DNA from 3 places in the Paenibacillus sp. FSL R7-0312 genome. Region 2 is predicted to be linked to each of the others. Evidence: predicted binding sites of a transcription regulator. Region 2 holds the regulator's gene; each other region holds the start of a gene.

Region 1 (7,239 bases), 400 kb from region 2:
TAGAATCATTGCGCTATTTCTAATTCTTCATTTATTTGCAGCATTTGCTTCTGAACATTCTGATGTTAACAGAAATCCAGTATATATCCCTCATCAAATGTCATAAATTAAAAGGAGAAATCAATGGTCCAAAAAAACACTATCTTTAAAAATACTATCCTTAATAAAATTCCTATCTTAATTTTCATTTGTTTGTTCTTGCTTACTTCTTGTAATAAGGATGCTGAAGTATTTATTGGAACTGTACACACAATAGATATAGAAAATAAAAGACTGCTAGTTATATCTGGCTTAAAAGAAGAGGATTTGAAGAAGAGTTACAAAGAACTTCTCAATTCTAGTGAATACGCTAAGATCATTTGGGTGAGTAAAGTTTCTCCCTCTAAATTCAAACAAGGGGATGAGCTTGAAATAACCTATACTGCAAGTGATGATTCTTATCCGGCACAAGTAACCGCCCAAAAAATCACTAAAATTAGTAATTGATTCAATAAATAAAATCTAGCAGATCAAAGCATCGTTTCTAATAAGAAGCGGTGCTTTTTTGATGTGAGACTAAAGCTACTCACAACCACTATTAGTATTTCGAGAAAGCTGCTCCACACAAAAATTCCCGATGAGGGAATTGCCTCACCGGGAATTTTTTAAAATATTTCTCTAGTTTAAAGCACTTGGCAGAATCCGTTGCGAAAGTACTCATTTTAATGAGTCAGTCTTATCATCATGCCAATAATCTACTCACCCGCACCGGCTATACCCGCAATTCCCGCAAGTCTTACATCCCTCAATATTAATCAGCGATGCGCTTCCGCAGGAAGGGCAGAGATCCCGCGAAGCAGTCGCATGGCTATGCGCACCATGGCCCCCGTGCCCATCATCAGTAGCCGTAGCTGGAACACTTGATTTCAGCTCGGCGTTCAGCGCTTCATTGAAATCAAGCTCCAGTGTAGCTGCGATAGGTGCAGGCACATGATCGTCATGGGCGTTGTTCAGCACATGGGTTTCCAGCGCCTTGGCTACAGCGTCGGCGATGGACTCGACGCGGTTCGCACCGAAGCCGATGGCGCCGGAGCCGCCGATGCCTTTGAGATGCTTAATCAGCAGCTCGACCTTCTCGCCGTGGTCGCCGTAACGCAGGAACAGCGAGCAGACGCGGCCCAGTGCTTCCGCCATAGCGAACACGTCGGAGCCGGCTTTGCCGACGTTCAGGAAGATTTCGGCCGGTGTGCGGTCGAGATCATTGATGGTGATATACGCCATACCGAATGGCGTGTTGATCTTATAAGTAGCGCCGCGCAGCACCTGCGGGCGTTTCTTGTATTGTTTGTCCACTACATTAGCCGCAGGCTGCGGTGCAGGTGCTGCTGCAACTGTGACCGGAGCCGGAGCAGCTTCAGCTTCCACTGGCTCAGCTTCAGCAGTCTCAACTGCCGCCGGAGCGTCTTTCTTTTCTTCCTTCTTAGTCGTTTCCAATACCTGTACGTCACGGCTGCCGTCACGGTAGATCGTTACACCTTTGCAGCCCAGGTCGAAGGCCATTTCGTACAGCTCGGCAGTCTCTTCTACGGTGAAGTCGGACGGGCAGTTCGCCGTCTTGGAGATTGAGCTATCCACCCAGCGCTGAATGGCAGCCTGTGCACGGATATGATCCTTAGCGGACAGATCCATCGAAGTAACGAAGTATTCAGGGAGCTCTTCACCCGGATGGGCTTCCAGCCATTCCTGGGCAATCGGCACGAACTGCTCGTCATAGCCCAGACGGCTCTGGCGGTAATATTTGAATGCGAAATAAGGCTCGATACCGGTCGAAGTGCCGACCATGGTTCCAGTACTACCTGTAGGTGCCTGGGTAATCACTGTAACGTTGCGCATGCCGTGCTTACGGATGGATTCGCCGACTTCCGGATAGACCTCGGTGATATTACGCATGAAGCCGCTCTGCAGATATTTATCGGTATCAAAAGCCTGGAAAGAACCCTTCTCGCCAGCGATCTCAGCAGAAGCCAGATAAGCTTCGCGCGCCATGAAGCCGTAGAGCTTGTCCAGGAACTCCAGGGATTCCGGGCTGCCGTAACGGATATTCAGCTTGATCATCAGCTCAGCCAATCCCATTGTGCCGAGTCCTACGCGGCGTTCGAGCTTCTGATTGGCTTCATTTTCCGGGAAATGATACGGTGTCTTGTCGATGACATTGTCCAGGAAACGCACGGAATAGCGGGTCGTTGTCGCCAGATCTGCCCAGTCCACGTCGTGATTCTCCGCATCGTAGAACTTGGAGAGGTTGACGGCCGACAGATTGCACACGCCCCAGCCCGGCAGACCCTGCTCACCGCATGGATTGGTGCAGATGATCGGGTTGAAATACCAGCTGTTGGACATCTGGTTGTAATATTCCATGAACACTACACCCGGCTCAGCCGACTTCCAGGCCGATTCGATAATCGTATGCCACACATCGCGTGCTCTTACGGTACGGTAAGGAATGACGCGGCGGCCGTCTGCCTTCCATTTATCCAGATCGCCGTCCCAGATTGTATCGTAATCCGGATCGGTGGTATCCGGGAAGACCAGCTCCCAGTCCAGATCCTCCTTGACGGCTTTCATGAAGGCATTGCTCACGCATACCGACAGGTTGGCATTGGTTACCTGACCCATCGTCTGCTTCACGGTAATGAAGTCCACCACATCCGGATGCCAGTCATTAATCATCAGCATCAGCGCGCCGCGGCGGCTTCCGCCTTGCTCAATCAGTCCGGTCGTATAGCTGAAAAGACCGCCCCAGGACACTGAGCCGCTGGATGATCCGTTCACGCCTCTTACAATCGCGCGGCGCGGGCGCAGCGAGGATAAGTTAATACCTACACCGCCGCCGCGGGCCATAATCTCGGTCATTTCGGAGAGCGTCTGCATGATGCCCCCGCGGCTGTCTTTCGGGGAAGGAACAACATAACAGTTGAACAGCGTAAGCTCCTCGCTTGCTCCGGCACCTGCCGCAATCCGACCGCCCGGTACCAGCTTCCAGTCATCAAGAATAGAGCGGAACTTGCCTGTCCACTCTTCCTGAAGCTCGGGAGTCTGCTCTACGGAAGCCATGGCTGCCGCAAGACGGTCCCACATTTCCTCCGGGGTCTTCTCAATATTCAGTGTCAGCTTCTCCACATCCGATTGCACGAGTTCACCGCTGCGGGTCTTCACCGTAACAATCCGGCCTGTGCGCTCAACAATCTCGCCAACCTCCTTGGTTGGAAATTTCGGATCATCCTTCGTCAGGACAAGCACCACATCGCCTACCTTGGCATTATTGCTGTCCGCGTCCTTCCAGGCATAACGGTCCAAAAATATTTTCTCACTCAGCCCCTCAAGACGCTGCTTGCGTTCCACTGTACTCAATAGAAAAACCTCCCGGATGATTGATAGGTAATACTTCCGTTCCTTGGTGTGGGCTTAGACTTTTTGTAACCCACAACAAGAACTTCCAGCGGCAGGGTAGCCGCAGCCTGCATGTACAGCGGAAGTTCCTCTTGTCAATAACAAATAACCGCAAAAACCCGCGAATAATCAAATTTTCAAGCTTTTGTAACAATATATTGTATACATCAGCTTTTCAACTATACCACATATTGTATCAGAGTTCTTTTTCCAAAAAAGCGGCCCATGGCGGGAATTTCGGAAAAACGGTAAAAGATAGTGGATTTTCTCCCTCTTTCTCGCTTTTTTACAGGTTCCAGATTGATAAGCTTCCGGGCCCGGAAGACAGATTCCGCCACGGATATTCAAGATCCGCGGAAGCCGCCGCAGCACCAGCAGCAGTACCGCTGCAAGGCTCCGCAATATTACTCCACGGCAGCAGCCGGAGGATAGCAGGTTATGAAATCTCTCTTTTACGCGCATACTACTGCTACGCATTTCGATATGAAACCGCGCCGGAGGAGGCTGCAACATGACGCAATTATTCCGCAATTCCTTGCCGCAAGGGGGAAGTACGCCTGCCCCGCTGCTGCCTGTTCCTCTGTCCTTTGAGCGTAACTGGCTGCAGGACCTGGAGTCGAAGCTCGATAAAGGCGGACCCTGGGGAGACTGGAGATTATCCCGGCTGGCCATACAAGGAGAGCAATCGGGACTCGTTACGAGCTTCGATGAGCTGCAGTGTCTGAAGCATCTGTCCGGGTTATCCCCGCTCCCCCACCAGCTGGATACCGCCCATAAGGTGCTGTTTGAAATGTCAGGCCGGGCCATTCTGGCAGACGAAGTAGGGCTAGGCAAGACGATAGAAGCCGGACTGATCCTCAAGGAATATCTGGTGCGCGGGCTCGTAAGTAAAGTTCTGATCCTTGTCCCTGCGTCTCTGGTCCTGCAGTGGGTGCGCGAGCTGAACAGTAAATTCGGTATTTCAGCCGTGGCACAGAAGAAAGCTTACTCCTGGGGCAACGACATTGTTGTCGCCTCCATGGATACGGCGAAGCGTGATCCGCACAAGGAGATGCTGCTGAGCCAGGAATTCGACATGCTGATTATCGACGAGGCCCATAAGCTGAAGAATAAGAAATCAACAAACTATCTGTTCGTACAGCAGCTGCGCAAGAAGTACTGCCTGCTGCTCACCGCCACTCCCGTGCAGAATGATCTCGGCGAGCTGTTCAATCTGATCACATTACTGAAGCCGGGACAGCTCGGGAATCAGGGGGATTTTGCCACCAATTTCGTGGTCGATAAACGCCAGCCGAAGAACGAAGTCCAGCTGAGGGGCGAGCTCTCCAAGGTGATGATCCGCAACCGCCGCGGCGAGGGTCCCGTGAACTTCACGAAGCGCAAAGTGCGCAATATCCCGCTTACCCTCTCTTTAGAGGAGAAAGAATTATATGACGGCGTCACCGCCTTTGTCAAAGACCAATATCAGGAAGCGGGCGGCAATCTCAGCAGCATGCTCTCCCTGGTTACGCTCCAGCGCGAGGTATGCAGCAGCCGGGATGCGGTGTTCGTCACGCTTGTGAATCTGATCAAGAAGCTTCCGGCGGATTCACCGAAACGTGAGCGCATGATGGGGCTGCTCCAGACGATTCGTACTGTTAAGACGAATACCAAAGCGGAGAAGACGATGGAGCTGATCCGCCAAATGAATGAGAAGGTCATCGTCTTCACCGAATACCGCGCGACCCAGGAATATCTGCTGCAATATTTCCGTGAGCATGGACTGCAGTGTGTCACTTACTCCGGCGGGATGAACCGCGGCAAAAAGGACTGGATGATGGACCTCTTCCGCGGGCGCGCCCAGGTAATGATTGCTACGGAAGCAGGCGGCGAAGGGATCAATCTGCAGTTCTGCCACCATATGATCAACTTCGACCTCCCCTGGAACCCCATGCGCGTAGAGCAGCGGATCGGCCGGGTACACCGGCTTGGCCAGGAGAATGATGTAGTCATCTACAATCTCTCTACCGAAGGCACGATCGAGGAGCATATTCTTCATCTGCTGCATGAAAAAATCAATATGTTCGAGATGGTCATCGGCGGGCTGGATGTTATTCTGGAACGCTTCGAGAAGAAGGAGTCGCTTGAGAAAAGCTTATATAAAATCGTCCTCGAAGCCCGCAGCGACGAGGAGCTGCGCAGCGAGCTGGATCAGATCGGCGATTCACTCAGCGAGCTGACCCATGCCAATCTGGATGAAAGCGAGGTGGCTCCTTAATGCTGACCCCTGTGGAAGTACGTAAACAGGTCATGGATTACCTGGAAGCGACAGAGTGTACGATTCTCGAATCCTCTCCGCTGCATGTGACGGTGAAGCTCTCGCCGCGCGCGGACCGGATGCTGACGGACCGTCCTTATTACTGGGGATTCGTGGAGCGCACCGGCGTAGATCCGGAGACCCTGTCCTTCAGCTTCGTCTTCGATCCGGAGAAGTACGATGAACTGGCCGCGCAGGCAGCTGCGCCTGCGGCCCGTCCGCGCGGCGGGGCGGTCCGCCCGGCGGCAGGACCTCTGCCGGGCGGCATCGGCGCGGCGGGTGCTGCGGATGCTGAGGCAGGCGCGGAGCCTGGCGCCGCACCGGCAGCTGCACCCGGAGGCGTTGTGCCGCCCGGGGTCTCCGCTGATCCGGAGGACAGCATCCTCGCCCGGTACTTCGGCATCGTCCCGCAGCTGCCGCGCATCGGGCCGGGCATGATCCGCCGCGAGGATGTGACCTACGGCAGCAAGCGCCTGCGGCAGATCTGGTCAGCGGCACGGGATGAGGGCAAATGCCTGCAGCTGTTCGAGGACCCGGGACTCCGGCAGCGGACCACGCTGTTCTCAGCCGCCTACGAGCCTTGGCTTGCCGTCTGCTATAAGGTGGAGATGACCTGTGATCTTAAGCGTGAAGAGCTGCATTTCATCGCGGTGTCACTGACCTCCGGGCTGATTGTTCCGGACTTCGAGGCCCGGCTGGCTTCGCGGGAGCTTACGCCAAGGCTGCCGGAGAATATCCACATCCAGCCTTCCGAGCTGTCCGTTACTGCCGGAGCCGACAGGCTGGAGGGATATCTGACCTCGAAGCTGGCTCTGCTGGATTACACCTGGGCCGAGGAAGCCCGCGAACGCCTGCGTCTAGAGCTGAGCATCGTGGATATCTATTATGAGGAGCTGCTGAAGGAGCAGGATGAGGAGAAACGCCTCGGCATAGAGGAGCAATACAACCGCCGCCGCAAAGAGACCACCTGGCAGTATGAGCCGCAGATTGCAGTTTCTGCCGTAACGTACGGGCTGTTTCACCTGCGCAGCACATAGAATGCGACCCGGCTCGCTAAAAGCAAACAAAAAAACAGCGGAATTCCTGCAGGCTGCCGCGACAGTAAGCAACAGCCTTTTCAAGGCTTGTCCCCTACAATTAAAAGTATGAAGCAGAACCTCCCGGGCTCCGGCTTGCCGGACCCGGTAATTCTTGCGATTAACCTTTGGAACAGGAAAGGTGAACGATAACATGAAAATCAAAGCGAAGCAGAAGGGGCCGCTAGGGCGGCGTACCCGCCTGCTCCTCTGTCTGACTCTCGGGCTGACTCTGTTCGCCGCGAGCGCCTCCCCGCCTCCGGCGCTCGCGTCTATAGGCAGCCGGGCCACTGTCACACAAGCCGTCCTGCAGGAGCTGCTGCCCGGACTTGTGATGACACAGGCGCCCGCATCTGAAAGCTTGCAGGATTTCACCCGTCTCACAATTAGCCAATTGTCGGCGGATGCTCCGTTTAAGGAATGGAAGAATGCCGGAAC
Region 2 (7,239 bases):
TCAAAAGAACGGCAGCTCTGCCGTTCTTGGGGACCATCAAGCCTTTTTAATCCCAGGCCTAATCTGTATATCTCGCCATCGTATATGTACTGTAATATTTCCCGTCTGACAGGATACGGTCCTTCTTCAATATACCTTCGACTTCAAAACCAAGGCTCTTGTACAAGCGGATCGCCTTCTCATTGGTTTCCAGAACGCCGCTTAGAATGATTTTGGTTATTCCGTTTGCGTCAGCCCAGGAAATGGATGCTTGCAAAAGGTTTGCGCCCACTCCGAAGCCCCAATATTGTTTCAAAACTCCTACTCCAAATTCCACTTTGTGCTTAAACCGCTGCAGATCATGTCCTTCACACCGGGAATAACCAATGATTCTGCCGTTCGCTTCCGTAACCAGGCATATATTCCGCGGATGGTTCATGTCCCTCCCGATGATTTCTTCAAATCCGGCTTCATCAATAAAAGCCTCTCCCGGCACCCGGTCCATATGCTCGGTCTCCCCGTCAATCTGAAGCCTTAACCCGGACAGACCCTTCGCGTCTGTCTTAACTGCTGAGCGGATCGTGTAATTCAGACCTTTCACCTTGTATTCCTGCTTGGTAATGATCATGGCTTATATTCCTTTCTTAAAAGAATCAATGACTAGCCGTGAAGAATATACTGCGTGGAAACTCTCCTAGAGTAAAGGGCTAGTGCAACCCAGCCCTTCTTCATCAAACATGAGTTTAATATATAGACGAATACATACTATTTGATTTCCGTCTACTAATGAAAACAGCAAAAAAACGGCATCTCTGCCGTTTCTTCTGTGATGGACTCTCAGGGGCTCGAACCCTGGACAAATAGATTAAGAGTCTACTGCTCTACCAACTGAGCTAAGAGTCCGTAGTATGGTGGAGAATAGGGGGCTCGAACCCCTGACCTCATCGCTGCCAGCGATGCGCTCTCCCAGCTGAGCTAATTCCCCATACGCTTGATTTCGAATCACATTATGTATTCTGAAATCCATTTTGAGCGGTTCACTCAAGTCGCTTTCAAGTTGTTATGTTTCGTAGGCGACTTCTATATAATACAGAAATTCGGGATCAGTGTCAACACTTTTATAAAATTAATTAATTTCTATACAGAAGCGCTTCTCACAGAGGCCAGCCTCACAATATCAAGGCTAGCCCCTTTATGCCAGGAATGACACATTCCCTCTTCAGTAAGCCTCCTACAGCCCGTCCAGCTCCTCAGTCCCCTTAGAGAGCAGTCCCTTCAGTTCCTTCATAAACATGTTGATGTCCTTGAACTGGCGGTACACGGACGCGAAGCGGACGTAAGCTACCTCGTCTACAGGGTAGAGCTGCTCCATGACCAGCTCGCCGATCTGGCGGCTCTCGATCTCGGCCAGGGCGATGCCGCGCAGGCTTTTCTCAACCTCGGATACGATGACTTCCAGGCGCTCTACAGAAACGGGACGCTTCTCACAGGCGCGGATGAGGCCACGGAGGATTTTGTCACGGCTGAACTCTTCGCGGCTGCCGTCTTTTTTGATGACGATCAGCGGGGTTTCTTCAATCATTTCGAAGGTGGTGAAACGGCGGCTGCACAGTTCGCATTCGCGCCTGCGGCGGATGGACTTATTCTCATTGGCTGGACGGGAGTCAAGCACCTTGGTATTGGTGTGATCACAGTAAGGGCATTTCATAAGCTTCATCACTTCCTCATAGTAAGAATGGGTATGCCCCGCTCCTGAATAACCAGGCTAAACGGGGCTTATGTTAATTTCCAGAAATCACCGTTTATTTGTTGTTATGAATATGGCAAGTCCAGCACATAATACAGTTACCAACCGATAGGAGGTGAACAGCAATGAGCCAAAACAACAGCTCCAATAACCTGGTAGCTCCAAATTCACGCGGTGCCTTGGAACAACTGAAATTCGAAGTTGCCCAAGAACTAGGTATCACCCTCTCCCCAGATGGATACCAAGGCAATAAAACTTCTTACGAAAACGGTTCGATCGGTGGTTACATCACTAAACGTCTTGTAACCCTGGCTGAACAGCAATTGGCAGGTCAATACAAATAACCTGTCTCCATAAGCTTGCCTAAAGAAGTATTGAACGGCCTCCGGGCCGTTTGATGCTTCTTTTTATGTCGGCACAAACGCAATATTTAAAGCAGAGCCTCAGAATTCACTGTAGAGCTCTGTGTATTGGTCATAATAATAGATGACACGCTGTACATAGTGACGGGTCTCTCCGAACGGGATATCCTTCACAGACGCTTCTGTTCCGTCCCACCGGCCTTCATCCAGCCAGCTCTGTACTTTGCCGGGTCCGGCATTATAGGCGGCTATAACCGCTGTCCGGTTGCCGTCAAACTGCCGGGAAAGCTTAGACAAATACCAGGTACCCAGTTCGATATTGGAGGATGGCTCTTCTTTTAGCCGCTCAAGCGACACTTCAGGAAGCTTGGCCTTTTCCAGCGCCCACTTGGCGGTATCCGGCATCAGCTGCATCAGTCCGATTGCACCTTTTTTGGATTCGCGTCCGGTCTTGAAATTGGTCTCAACCCGGATAATTGATGCCACCAGGAACGGGTCCATCTCATAAGTAAGGCTGTGTTTGCGGATCTCATCTTTATAATGTATCGGATAAAACCAAGACATCCAATTGGTGCCCAGGAACAGGATCGCTGTAAAGCCAATAAACAGCAACAGCAGTACTCTTTTTTTGCGCAACCACTTCATCATAAGAGGCCCAGCCTGTCCCACAGGCTGGCAACCTGCCGCTCCGTAGCTCCGGGATCACCGCTATTGTCGATCACGTAGTAGGCTTTCCTGCGCTTTAGTTCGATGTCCATCTGCGATTTCAGCCGGTTCTCGGCTTGTTCCAGCGTCATTCCATTCCGCGCCATGAGCCTGGCCAACTGGACTCTGCGGGGCACATATACCACAATAATATGATCGAATAAATTGTCCAGCTGTGATTCATAGAGCAGCGGAATATCCACAATAACCAGCCGCTGCGGATCTTCCTGATCTAACGCATACATACGGTCCTTAATTTCTGTACGGATCGCCGGATGCGTCAGATGGTTCAAGGTCTGAAGTGCTTCCGGATCCCGGAAAACGATCTCCCCCAGCCTCGGCCGGTCCAATGTTCCGTCCGGCTGCAGAATCGTCTCTCCAAAAGCCTGTACAGCAGCGGCCAGCACCGGATGTCCGGGGAGCATAACCTCTCTGGCGATGACATCGGCATCCACCAGAGCAGCTCCCTTGGCGACAAACAGTGCGGACACGGTGCTTTTTCCGGAAGCAATCCCTCCGGTTAAGCCCATAATCATGTACTCACCTCATAATAGCTTCATTATACCCATTGCAATCAATAATAACGCCGGCAGAACAGCCGCATGCTTCATCCAGTAGCTGCCTGACAATCTTAGTCCTGTCTTCATCCCCAGCAGCAGAAATGTTCCGCTGAACACAGCGATCATCAGCGAGGTCGACACCGGGCTGAACCCGAGCAGCGCAGCGCCGAGACCGGCACCGAAGGCATCCAGCGACAATGCAATGCCCAGGACCATGGCTTCCATGGAGGAGATACTCCCGGAAGCATCCATATCGGCGGAAGACGGGGTGCGGAGGATCTGAATGACTACCCCCAGATGCCGGAGCTCCAGCGAGAATACAGCCGGCTTCAGCGGTCCCGCATCTTCCCTAATCGCAGCGGCAGCCGTCTCCAGCAAGGCCTGCCGGTCTGGCAGCCCGTCTCCGGCTCCCAGCTCTGCTTCCCCCTGCTCCTTCTCTTTCTGTGTCAGCATCTGAAATAGTGACCAGCAACCCATCAAGACGAGAATAACCGCTCCGATACTGGAAGCGGCATGCGGTGAGACCACCTTGGCCAGCAGGACGCCGACCTGCATAGACACACAAATGACTACCCCCGAACAGAGCGAGATAATCATAATTGAGAGCAAAGGAATTTTCATTTTACGCAGTCCATATGTAATGCCTACACCAAATCCGTCCAAACTAAGAGCAAACGCAAGCAGCAGCAGTGACAACAATGGGCTAAGCACCCGCAATCCCTCCCGTGAAGAACCGGAACCTGGCGGCCTTGTCAGCCGGGCTCCGTTCGCCTTAATCAGCAATCTTCACACATTATATGGGCGGGACGGGCAGTGAGTGCCTGCCTTTTGATGAAGCATGGACAACACCGTTTAGAATTCCCTTAGAATTTCCTATAAATCCACTTCATACGCCCGGCTGAATGCTTACCTTGTCTGCACCGGTACTGGCTGGCAGCTCGGACAATAATGCGTGCCCCGGCCGCCGACAACACTTTTCTCAATCAACGTTCCGCAGGTAGCGCAAGGCTGATCCTTGCGTCCGTATATGCGGTGCTGATCCTGGTAATTCCCGCTCTCCCCCTGGCCGTTGACATACGACTTCACTGAGGAGCCTCCCGCATTCACCGCCTCTGTCAAGGTTGCAACGATCGCATGATGCAGCCTGGCCAGATGGTCCTCCGAGAGGGAGTTTGCGGTTTCTTCCGGATGAATGCCGGCACGGTGCAGGGATTCATCCACATAAATATTACCGATACCGACGATATATTCCTGATTCAGCAAGAGCGGCTTAATTTTGGTACTTCTCTTCGAGACAATCTGCTTGAAACGCTCCAGGGTGAAATCCGCATCCAGCGGTTCCTGTCCCAGCTTATTCAGCGGCTTCAGCAGCAGATCCTCACCCGGCTGGAACAGATGCATCGTTCCGAACTGGCGCACATCGGTATAACGCAGCTCCGTACCGTCGGAGAAATGGAAAATCACATGAGTATGCTTGTCCAGCGGCTCGCCCTCCCGGTACACCCCGTAACGGCCTTCCATCCGCAGATGGGAGACCATCACAAGTCCATCGAAGACGAACCGCAGGAACTTGCCTCTGCGCTCAACCGTTACTACGCTATGGCCTGCCAGCATATGGGCAAAAGCCTGAATATCATCCGGGCGCTGAATAATCCGCGGCAGCCGGACGGTGACATGCTCTATCTGCTTGCCTGTAATTAAATCATTAAGTGTTCTTCTGACTGTTTCGACTTCCGGCAGTTCCGGCATAATGGCTCACCTCCACTCCATTATACCGGATATCCAGCAGATGCGGGGAGCCTATTTCGCTTCATACCAGTTACTTCCAAAACTTACCTCTGCCTTCAATGGAACGGACAGCTTCAGCGCTCCGGCCATAACCTCCGGCAGCAACAGCTTCATCTGCTCCAGTTCATCTTCCGGCACCTCGAATACAAGCTCATCGTGTACCTGCAGCAGCATACGGCTCTTCAGCCCGCGCTCGTATAGCGCCTTGTCCATGTGAACCATCGCCAGCTTGATAATATCGGCAGCCGTCCCCTGGATCGGTGTATTCATGGCGGTACGTTCGGCGAAGGAACGCAAGTTGAAGTTCTTCGCGTTAATCTCCGGCAGGTAGCGGCGGCGCTCCAGCAAGGTGGTCACATACCCCTGCTTACGGGCCTCTACGACGATATCATCCATATAGCGGCGGACACCCTTGAACACTTCGAAATATTGCTCAATGAACTGGGCCGCTTCCTTGCGCGGAATGTTCAGGTTCTGTGACAGGCCATAATCGCTGATGCCATACACAATTCCGAAGTTAACCGCTTTGGCTGAACGGCGCATATTGCTGTCCACCATATCGGCAGTAACGCCAAATACGTCCATCGCGGTCTTCGTGTGAATATCCATGTCTTCTACAAAAGCTTCCTTCATCCGCTCATCGCCGGAGATATGTGCCAACACCCGCAGCTCAATCTGCGAGTAATCCGCCGCCAGAATCGACCAGCCGGGTTCGGAAGGCACGAACACCTTACGGATCTTGCGGCCTTCTTCCAGCCGGATCGGAATATTCTGCAGGTTCGGGAACTGGCTGCTGAGCCGTCCCGTAGCGGCAATCGTCTGCCGGTAGAAGGTGTGTACCTTCCTGGTCTCCGGCGAGATTTCCTTCAGCAGGCCTTCCACATAGGTGGATTGCAGCTTGGCAATGGAACGGTATTGCAGGATCAGGCGCACAGCGTCATGGTAAGGAGCCAGCTTCTCCAGCACTTCGGCATCGGTGGAATACCCGGTCTTCGTCTTCTTCACGACAGGCAGGCCGAGCTTCACAAACAGGATTTCCCCCAGCTGCTTCGGTGAATTGAGATTGAATTCGGTTCCGCAGATCGAATAGATTTCTCCAACCAGCCTGGAGATCTGTGCTTCGAATTCTTTGCCGAGCTCTATGAGGTCATCTTTGTTAACCGCAATGCCCTGCTTCTCCATATCGGCAAGAATCCGCGAGAGCGGCATTTCCAGATCCTGAAACAGTCCGGTCATCGCGGTCTCTTCCAGCTCCTCCTGCTGCTTCTGCACGATGCCAAGCACAGTTGCGCTCTTGCGGGCTACGTGGTTTCCGAGAATCTCAAGCTCAGGTATTCTATATTTGGCCCCTTTGCCGAATACATCTTCATCCGGTGATAAGCGGGGCAGACCGTATTTGCTCGTGAGATCATTCAGATTCTGGTTCGCTTCCGTCGGATCGAGCAGATATGCGGCAAGCTGGACATCATTAGCAGCTCCGGCAAAAGCAATCCCCTGCCAATGCAGCGCCAGATCGGCACGGTGCAGGTCATACCCGCTCTTCGGCGCTTTGTCATCGCCGAGCCAGTGCCGCAGCGGCGCCGCTGCGGCACTCTTCAGCAGTGCAAACGGCACGAAGTAGTGCTGCTCCGGCGAAGACAGCCCGAGACCAATGACCTCCGCACGGTGCGGATTCTCACCATTCGACTCCACATGCAGCGCCGAAATGCCCGGCAGCGCAGTAATCAGGTCCGCCAGTCCGGCTTCATCCACAATAGTGATATTAAGCGTTGCCGCTTCCACCGCTGCTGGATCGGAACTGCTGCCATCGGCCGTATGGGAATAGGCGCTCAGCGACAGGCGTTCGAGCAGGGATTTGAATTCGAGCTTAGCGAGTGCAGGGCCAGCCGTATCCGTATTAATACCGCTGAAGACCATATCCTCCCAGGCATGCGCCAGCGGAACTTCGCGGTAGATCGTCGCCAGTTTCTTGCTCATGATGGCGCTGTCAGCATGCTCCTCCAGCTTTTCCTTCATCTTGCCCTTCAGCTCACCGGTTCCGGCCAGTACACCTTCCACCGATCCGAACTGCTGAAGCAGCTTAAGCGCTGTCTTCTCC
Region 3 (7,239 bases), 3.5 Mb from region 2:
GAAGGGGCAACATTTTCCGGATGAAGTGGAGAATCAGAACCACGAATCGGTCGTGTTCCGGCTGGAGATGAACGGCCGCAGCTTTCTTTTCACAGGCGATATGGACCAGGCGGCGGAGGAAGCGATATTGCAATCCGCACAGCAGGCTGGAATACAGTCAGGTAAGCCCACCGACATCCTCAAGGTCGCCCACCACGGCAGCAAAACCGCCACCAGTGCGGACTGGCTCACCTTCTGGAATCCGGCAGCGGCTGTAATCTCAGCAGGGGTGAACAACCTGTACGGGCATCCGAACGGCGATGTACTAGCCCGGCTGGAGGACGCAAATACAGAGGTATACCGGACCGATCAGCAGGGGGAGATTCAGCTTATGGTGGGTAAGGAAGCGATAATAATGAGACATAAGCTTAATATGAAGGATACGGAATAAACTATTTACGATGAACAAAACAAATACATCAAACCCTTTTACATTCCTTGGGTACGTCATCTTTATGCACCCATATGTCGACCATTTGATTAAAGAAGTCAGGCATCGCCAGAGAGACCCCGTGTCCAAGGCCAGGGATGATCACGCCATTACAATTGGAGCTCGCAGCAACAAGATCCTTAGCAGATTGCTTCATCACAGCTTTTTCTTTCTCACCTACTGTAACCAGTATCTTGCCTGTGGCCTCACTGAAACCGGATGGAATAGTGAACGTCATATTCTCTTCCAGCACTGCGATCAAGGCGACAGGCTGTATCCGGCAGCTCTCGGCATAATATCGTTCAAAGTATTCATCGCCTAGATATAGTGTCTTAGCCTGAAGCCTGGAGAACCATCTCTGTTTAATTAAAGGGAAGGTTAGTCTGACTGCCGGTCGAATCCACTTTTTAGCATACGACATGGGTCTGACCAGAGCACTGTTTATTATGGCAAAATCAATGAGCTCAGGTCTCAGGCTAACCATCTGGACAGCAACCTGTGCACCTAAAGAGAATCCGATCAGGACGACTTTCTTTCCGCCTGCTTGTTCTCCGATTATTTGGTTCAATTGTTCTGCACTGCTTTGAATTGAAAATATAACGTCATCATTACTTAACCCGTGTCCGGGCAAGTCTGGAACCATGCAATGATAATGGGCGAAATATTCCACTTGTCTATCCCACATCCAGCCGCTCACTCCGCCACCGTGTAAGAATACCATCAGATAAGATGCGCTTTGATCTCCATACTCCTGAACATGCAAGGCCACACCGGCACACTCCTCTTCCACAAAATCAAATTCACTTCTACTTGTACGTTCCTGCATGGATTTAGACTCAAAAAAAAGCACCCGACAGCTTGTCTCTCAGCTGACGGGTGCTTTTCTTACATACAACATAATAGATTGAACTTGGAAAATAAAAAATTAAGGGATGAATGGCGAAAGAGAAGTTTGGAACTGTAGGAGCGGTAGCGTCCGCCTGAAAGCTCGCATCGGAAGCATATGCTCGGTTTGGATTTCCACCGCGGGCAGCGGTATTAATCAAGAAATCTGGGGACGGGCAGCGGCCGGAAGTCCAAACATTCTCTGTAGCCATGACTATCCTAGGATAGAAAAATTACAAGTTCGATCTATTTAAAACCGGAAATCCTCATCCCGCAAAGGCTCCACGTTCATCGCGCGGACGTAGCCGTTGCCTTTTTTGGAGAAGAAGTCATGCTGCTTGGTGTGGGTGCTGATGCCGTTCTGGACGATCGGGTTGATCTCTTCCTCTTCGAACAGCGGGTCCAGCCCCAGGTTCATCATTGCCTTATTAGCGTTGTAGCGCAGGAAGGCCTTCACTTCATCTACGAGGCCGATCTGGGCGTAGATTTGCTCGGTATACTGCTCCTCGTTGGCATGCAGCAGACGCAGCAGTCCGACCATAGTCTGATAGACATCACGCTGATCGTCTTCGGACAGCTCCTCGAAGATCTCCTGGGCGAGTACGCCGACATAGACGCCGTGGATGCTCTCATCGCGCAGGATCAGATCGATGATCTCGCCGCTGCAGGTCATTTTGCCTTGGCCGGCCAGATAGAGCGGGTAGAAGAAGCCGCTGTAGAACAGGTAGCTCTCCAGTAGAACAGAGGCAGCCATCGCGAGATAGAGGTCTTTGGGCGACTCAATCTTCTTGTAATATTCAGAGATGGTCTCTGCCTTGAATTGCAGGAACGTATTGTCCTCCACCCAGCGGAAGATGCCGTCAATCTCCTCAGTAGAAGCCAGTGTCGTAAAAATACTGCTGTAAGACTTGGCATGGATCTGCTCCATCATCCCCATGAAGCCGAGGACCGCCTTGCGCTGCAAGCCGTTCACATGCTCCATAATCTGCGGCATGCCTACGCCGCCCTGGATGGTATCGAGCAGGGTCAGCCCGCCCAGCACCTTCATATAAGAGTCCTTTTCGATCTCGCTCAGCGTGAGCCAGGACATTTTGTCATCGGATAATGGAATTTCGTCGTCGGTCCAGAACTGCATAATATTCTGATTCCAGAACATCAGCGAGTAGTCGTCGTCCGGACGGTTCCAGTTCACGGCTTTGATAGCACTCATTCGTATATTCTCCCTTTCTGTACCTGCGCTCGCTCTTAGATGGAGCAGGACAGGCATTCCTCGACAGACAGTTTATTGGTCCGGGTGTAGTACAGGGATTTCAGCCCTTTGTGTGCCGCATACAGGTAAGAGCGGGCCAGCTCGCGGGTCGTTACATCACTGTTCACATGCAGTACCGTTGAGATACCCTGGTCGATATGAGGCTGAATTTCCGCAATCAGGTCAATGACCTTGAACTGGTCCATCTGGTACGCGGATTTATAGAAGAACACATTGTCCGGACGCAGGTAAGGCATCGGATAGTAGGTCGTCGAGTTGGCATAGGTGCGGGTCTCGATCTGTTCTACAATCGGCATGACGCTGGACGTGGCATTCTGGATATAAGAGATACTCGCAGTCGGTGCAATCGCCAGACGGTAGGCATGGTACAGGCCGTTCTTCATAACGTCATCACGCAGCTGCTTCCAGTCCTCGGTTGTAGGAATGTAGATGCCCTGGAACAGCTCCTGCGCTCTTGCAGTAACCGGACGGTAGTCCGTGGTCAGGTAGCGGTCGAAATACACGCCGGACGCATAATCGGATGCTGCGAAGCCGTGGAAGGTCTCACCCGTCTCAGCAGCGATCTGCATACTCTTTTCAATCGAATGGAAGTTCATCGTCATGAAGAAGGTGCGCGCGAAATCGCGGGCCTGCTCACTCTCATAAGCAATCTTGTTCTTGGCAAAGTAACCGTGCAGATTCATCACACCCAGGCCGACGGAGTGCATCTCTTTGTTCGCTTTAGCCACGCCAGGAGCATTAGATACCGTAGTCATATCGCTGACTGCAGTAAGAGCGAGCATGCCTTCATGAACGGATTCACGGATCTTGCCGTGCTCCATCACATTCACAATGTTGAGGGAAGCCAGGTTGCAGCTGATATCACGGCGGATCGCGTCCTGCTCTCCGTAGTTGTTAATCTCGGAAGTCTCCTGCAATTGGAAAATCTCGGTGCACAGGTTCGACATTTTGATCTGACCCACATTACGCAGGGCATGGGCGTTATTGGCATTGCTCTTGTTCATAATATATGGATAGCCCGATTCGAGCTGGATCATGGCAATTTTGGTCAGCATGTCGCGTGCGCTCATGGCAACCTTCTTCTTCACGCGTGAATCTGCTAGCAAGGTATCGTACATCACGTCCAGATCCATGTCATCCAGATGCGTTCCATATGCCTGGAATACAGTATAAGGAGCGAATACATGCAGCGGCTGATTATCCTGCGCCAGCTTGTAGAAGCGGTTAGGCACGATCAGGCCGATGGACAACGTCTTCAGGCGTGTCCGTTCGTCGGCGTTGATCTTCTTGCTGTCCAGGAATTCTAGTACGTCCCAGCCAAAAATATTATAATAAGCCGCGCCCGAACCCTTGCGCTGACCCATCTGGTCCGCGTAGGAGAAGCCGTCTTCCATGAGCTTCAGGACAGGCATGATGCCTTTGGCCGCATCCTCTACGCCCTTAATCGTCTCGCCGCGCGAGCGCAGCTTGGACAGATTGACGGCCACACCGCCGCCGATCTTCGACAGCTGCATGCAGGTGTTCAGTACATAGTTGATCGAATTGAGTGAGTCGTCCATCTCCAGCAGGAAGCAGGAGACCATCTCACCGCGGCGGCTCTTGCCGGCATTGAGGAAGGTCGGCGTAGCCGGCTGCAGGCGCTGCTCCATCATCGAGCGGACCAGCGTGCGGGCCGTCTCCACGTTGCCGCGTCCCAGATGCAGGGCCACTACAGCTACGCGGTCCGGGTAATGCTCAAGGTATTGCTTACGGTCATTGCTTTTGACGGCATAGTCTGTGTAGAACTTGGAAGCCGCCATATAGGAAGGGAACTGGAAGTTATATTCGTGGGCAATCCGGTAGACGTCCTCCATCTCAGCTGCGGAATAACGGTCATACAGGTCCTCGTAGTAATCATTGGCAATCATATAATCCACTTTGGATTTCGTATCCTTAAAAGTCAGGCTGCGCCGCTCCACATCCCGCATGAACTCGGCTACTGCCTCCTGGTCCTTATCCAATTGGAAAAAGCCGCTTTCGTCTCTCTTCATCAACATGTTGTTCAGTTCAATATGCCGCAACCCGGTCCACCTCCTGTTTTATGCGCTGTACATCACCAAATGTTCCCGACAACTCAAACTTGCCGACCACCGGTACGTTGTAACGCTGTGCAATTAAATCTGCGCTATGCGCATATAGCTCACCCCAGTTTTTGTTGCCGCTCGCGGCGATGCCTTTGAGCCTGGAATGGTTCTTCTCTAAGAATGAGGATACCTTCTCTGGAATCTGTCCAAATCCCGTGGTGTATGTAACAAGCACGTAAGGCTCGTCGATCGTCATATGCTCTTCGATTTGAACAGCGGGAAGCTTCAGCTTATTGATGAACCTTCTAACGTTGCCGGTCTTGGAATCGTAAGCAATCAACATGGTCCCTAACCTCCTATAACATTAGCTCTTTCTACTTGACAAATGATGATGGGCCATTTCACTAGATTTATTGGCTTTTCTATTATATACACTATATTTAGTAACGTTTAATCATTTTACTACCATATATTGAAAAGTCAATAGACCCACAGGTCCTTCTAACCCCCTGATTAGCTGGTTAAAAAGGGATAAAACCAAGCCCCGCCTGCATTCTATTCTCTTATAATTTATTAGTATTTTTTTTAAGTATTTTGTTGCGCCTGTATCCGGCGGAAATTGTACCTGAAGGAGGGGGAGCTGCCCGTGACAGCCGCTGATTTTTGGCTGCCCCGGCAGCGGACAAGTGGGCAGACCAGTCCCCCGGGCGGTAAGCCGCCCGGGGGACTGGTGGCGTGGAGTTTTTCAAATGCTGATGTTGGCTAATGGAGTTCGGACAAGGCTGGATTCTGATTCTGTTGCACTTCATACATTAGATGAACCCGGAATCCGCAGGAAAATCGAATCTGTAGCATTTTGTACATAAGAATTCAGTAAATGAGGGACTCCTGGGCAGAATTCCAGAATTCAGTTGTACGAAATACAGCAGAATGAGATCTAGCTTAGCAAATTGCGGATTCTATTGCAGAAAGTGCAATTAGCAGACTCCGAAGGTTACGAATGTCTCACGAACTCATAATATGATTTCGGCTCTCCTCCAGCAGCTCGGCATAATAGCCGCCCCGCTGCCGCAGCTCGCGCGGATGGCCGGATTCGGCGATCCGGCCTTCCTTCATCGCAATGATAAGATCCGCACCGGCAATCGTAGACAATCGGTGGGCGATGATCAGCGTCGTTCTGCCGCTGGCGACGTTGTCGATCGCCTTCTGGATCAACTTCTCTGTATGCGAGTCGATGTTGGCGGTGGCTTCATCGAGCACGAAGATCGCCGGATCATGGGCAATGGCCCGGGCGAAGGAGATGAGCTGCCGCTGGCCTGCGGACAAGGTGCCTCCACGCTCGGTGACCGGCCCCTCGATGCCTCCGGGAGAGCTCAGCACGAACTCTTCCGCGCAGGACGCCTGTAGCGCTTCCAGCACGTTCTCCTCCGCGATGTCATCTCCAAGGGTGATGTTGTCGCGGATCGTGCCGGAGAACAGGAACACATCCTGGAGCACAACGGAAATATTCCGCCGCAGATCATCCAGCCGGATGTCGTTCACATTGACCCCGTCAATCAGAATCTCGCCTTTCTGCACGCGGTAGAAGCCGTTAATCAGACTGATGATCGTCGTTTTGCCTGCACCGGTCTCGCCGATGAAGGCGGCGGTCTGTCCTTTATCGATCACGAAGCTGACATCCTTCAGCACCCAGTCGTCATCGTTATAAGAGAACCATACGTGGCGGAACTCTATCGTCCCATGCAGCCGGTCCATCGATATGCCGCGATCCGGCTGCTCCAGGCGGTCCTCCTCACGGATCAGCTCATAGATACGCTCTGTGGATACAAGTGCGGATTGTATGGAGGTGTATTTGTCTGCCAGATCGGAGACCGGGCTGAAGAACTGCTTGATATACGTCGTGAACGCAAACAGTACACCAATCTGCAGGGTGCCGCCGGAGATCCGGCTGATGCTGAACCAGACCAGGATGGCCACAGCAAGACTCTGGAACATATCCGAGGCCGGCTTCAGCACGCTGTTGAGGCGGACCTGAATCAGGGTGGTTTTGAAATATTCCCCGTTCAGCTTCAGGAATTGATCCTCTTTTTCCCGCTCGGCGCGGAAGCTCTGAATGACCCGCATCCCGGAGAGGCTCTCGGCAATGAACCCGTTAATCTGTCCAATAAAGTGCTTCATATGGAAGAAGTTCTTTTTGATCCGGTTCTTAATGAAGAAGACCAGGAAGACCATCACCGGAATGACGGTAAAAGAAACCAGCGTTAAGGACGGGCTGAGCAGCAGCATGGCGTAGATGATCCCCAGCAGCAGCAGCACATCCTTGACCAGCGAGATGACCACATCCGTGTATAGCTCGCTGATCTCAGCTGTATCGTTGGTGGCCCGGGTAATCAGCCGCCCGGAGGAGGTCCGGTCCAGATAAGGTAGGGGGAGCCGTTCAATGATGGAGAACACTCTGACCCGCAGCTCATGGATCAGGCTCTGTCCCGCTTTGCCGGCAATCAGCGCCTGAAGATACGAGAAGATCCCGCCAGCCGCAGCTACGGTCACAT

What was found. The regulator NrdR, encoded in region 2, represses ribonucleotide reductase genes. The targets are predictions, from matches to a motif close to AACACNATATATNGTGTT.
Region 1: a site for NrdR is predicted at 3,577-3,594, ahead of MKX70_RS26995 (adenosylcobalamin-dependent ribonucleoside-diphosphate reductase). Genes of this name have one in related genera too.
Region 3: a site for NrdR is predicted at 5,118-5,135, ahead of nrdI (class Ib ribonucleoside-diphosphate reductase assembly flavoprotein NrdI). Genes of this name have one in related genera too.

The regions. Positions count from the first base shown of each region.
Region 1 is NZ_JBBORE010000001.1:6,175,831-6,183,069, forward strand. It holds gene MKX70_RS26990 (DUF3221 domain-containing protein) at 124-486, shown strand; gene MKX70_RS26995 (adenosylcobalamin-dependent ribonucleoside-diphosphate reductase) at 739-3,390, opposite strand; gene MKX70_RS27000 (DEAD/DEAH box helicase) at 3,941-5,686, shown strand; gene MKX70_RS27005 (YqhG family protein) at 5,686-6,762, shown strand; gene MKX70_RS27010 (hypothetical protein) at 6,956-7,239, shown strand, end outside.
Region 2 is NZ_JBBORE010000001.1:6,578,949-6,586,187, forward strand. It holds gene MKX70_RS28645 (GNAT family N-acetyltransferase) at 59-607, opposite strand; tRNA gene MKX70_RS28650 (tRNA-Lys) at 810-882, opposite strand; tRNA gene MKX70_RS28655 (tRNA-Ala) at 889-964, opposite strand; gene nrdR (transcriptional regulator NrdR) at 1,211-1,687, opposite strand; gene MKX70_RS28665 (alpha/beta-type small acid-soluble spore protein) at 1,852-2,070, shown strand; gene MKX70_RS28670 (lytic transglycosylase domain-containing protein) at 2,170-2,733, opposite strand; gene coaE (dephospho-CoA kinase) at 2,733-3,329, opposite strand; gene MKX70_RS28680 (manganese efflux pump) at 3,339-4,064, opposite strand; gene mutM (DNA-formamidopyrimidine glycosylase) at 4,260-5,102, opposite strand; gene polA (DNA polymerase I) at 5,154-7,239, opposite strand, start outside.
Region 3 is NZ_JBBORE010000001.1:3,078,514-3,085,752, forward strand. It holds gene MKX70_RS13440 (ComEC/Rec2 family competence protein) at 1-430, shown strand, start outside; gene MKX70_RS13445 (alpha/beta fold hydrolase) at 459-1,238, opposite strand; gene nrdF (class 1b ribonucleoside-diphosphate reductase subunit beta) at 1,605-2,564, opposite strand; gene nrdE (class 1b ribonucleoside-diphosphate reductase subunit alpha) at 2,600-4,684, opposite strand; gene nrdI (class Ib ribonucleoside-diphosphate reductase assembly flavoprotein NrdI) at 4,671-5,030, opposite strand; gene MKX70_RS13465 (ABC transporter ATP-binding protein) at 5,693-7,239, opposite strand, start outside.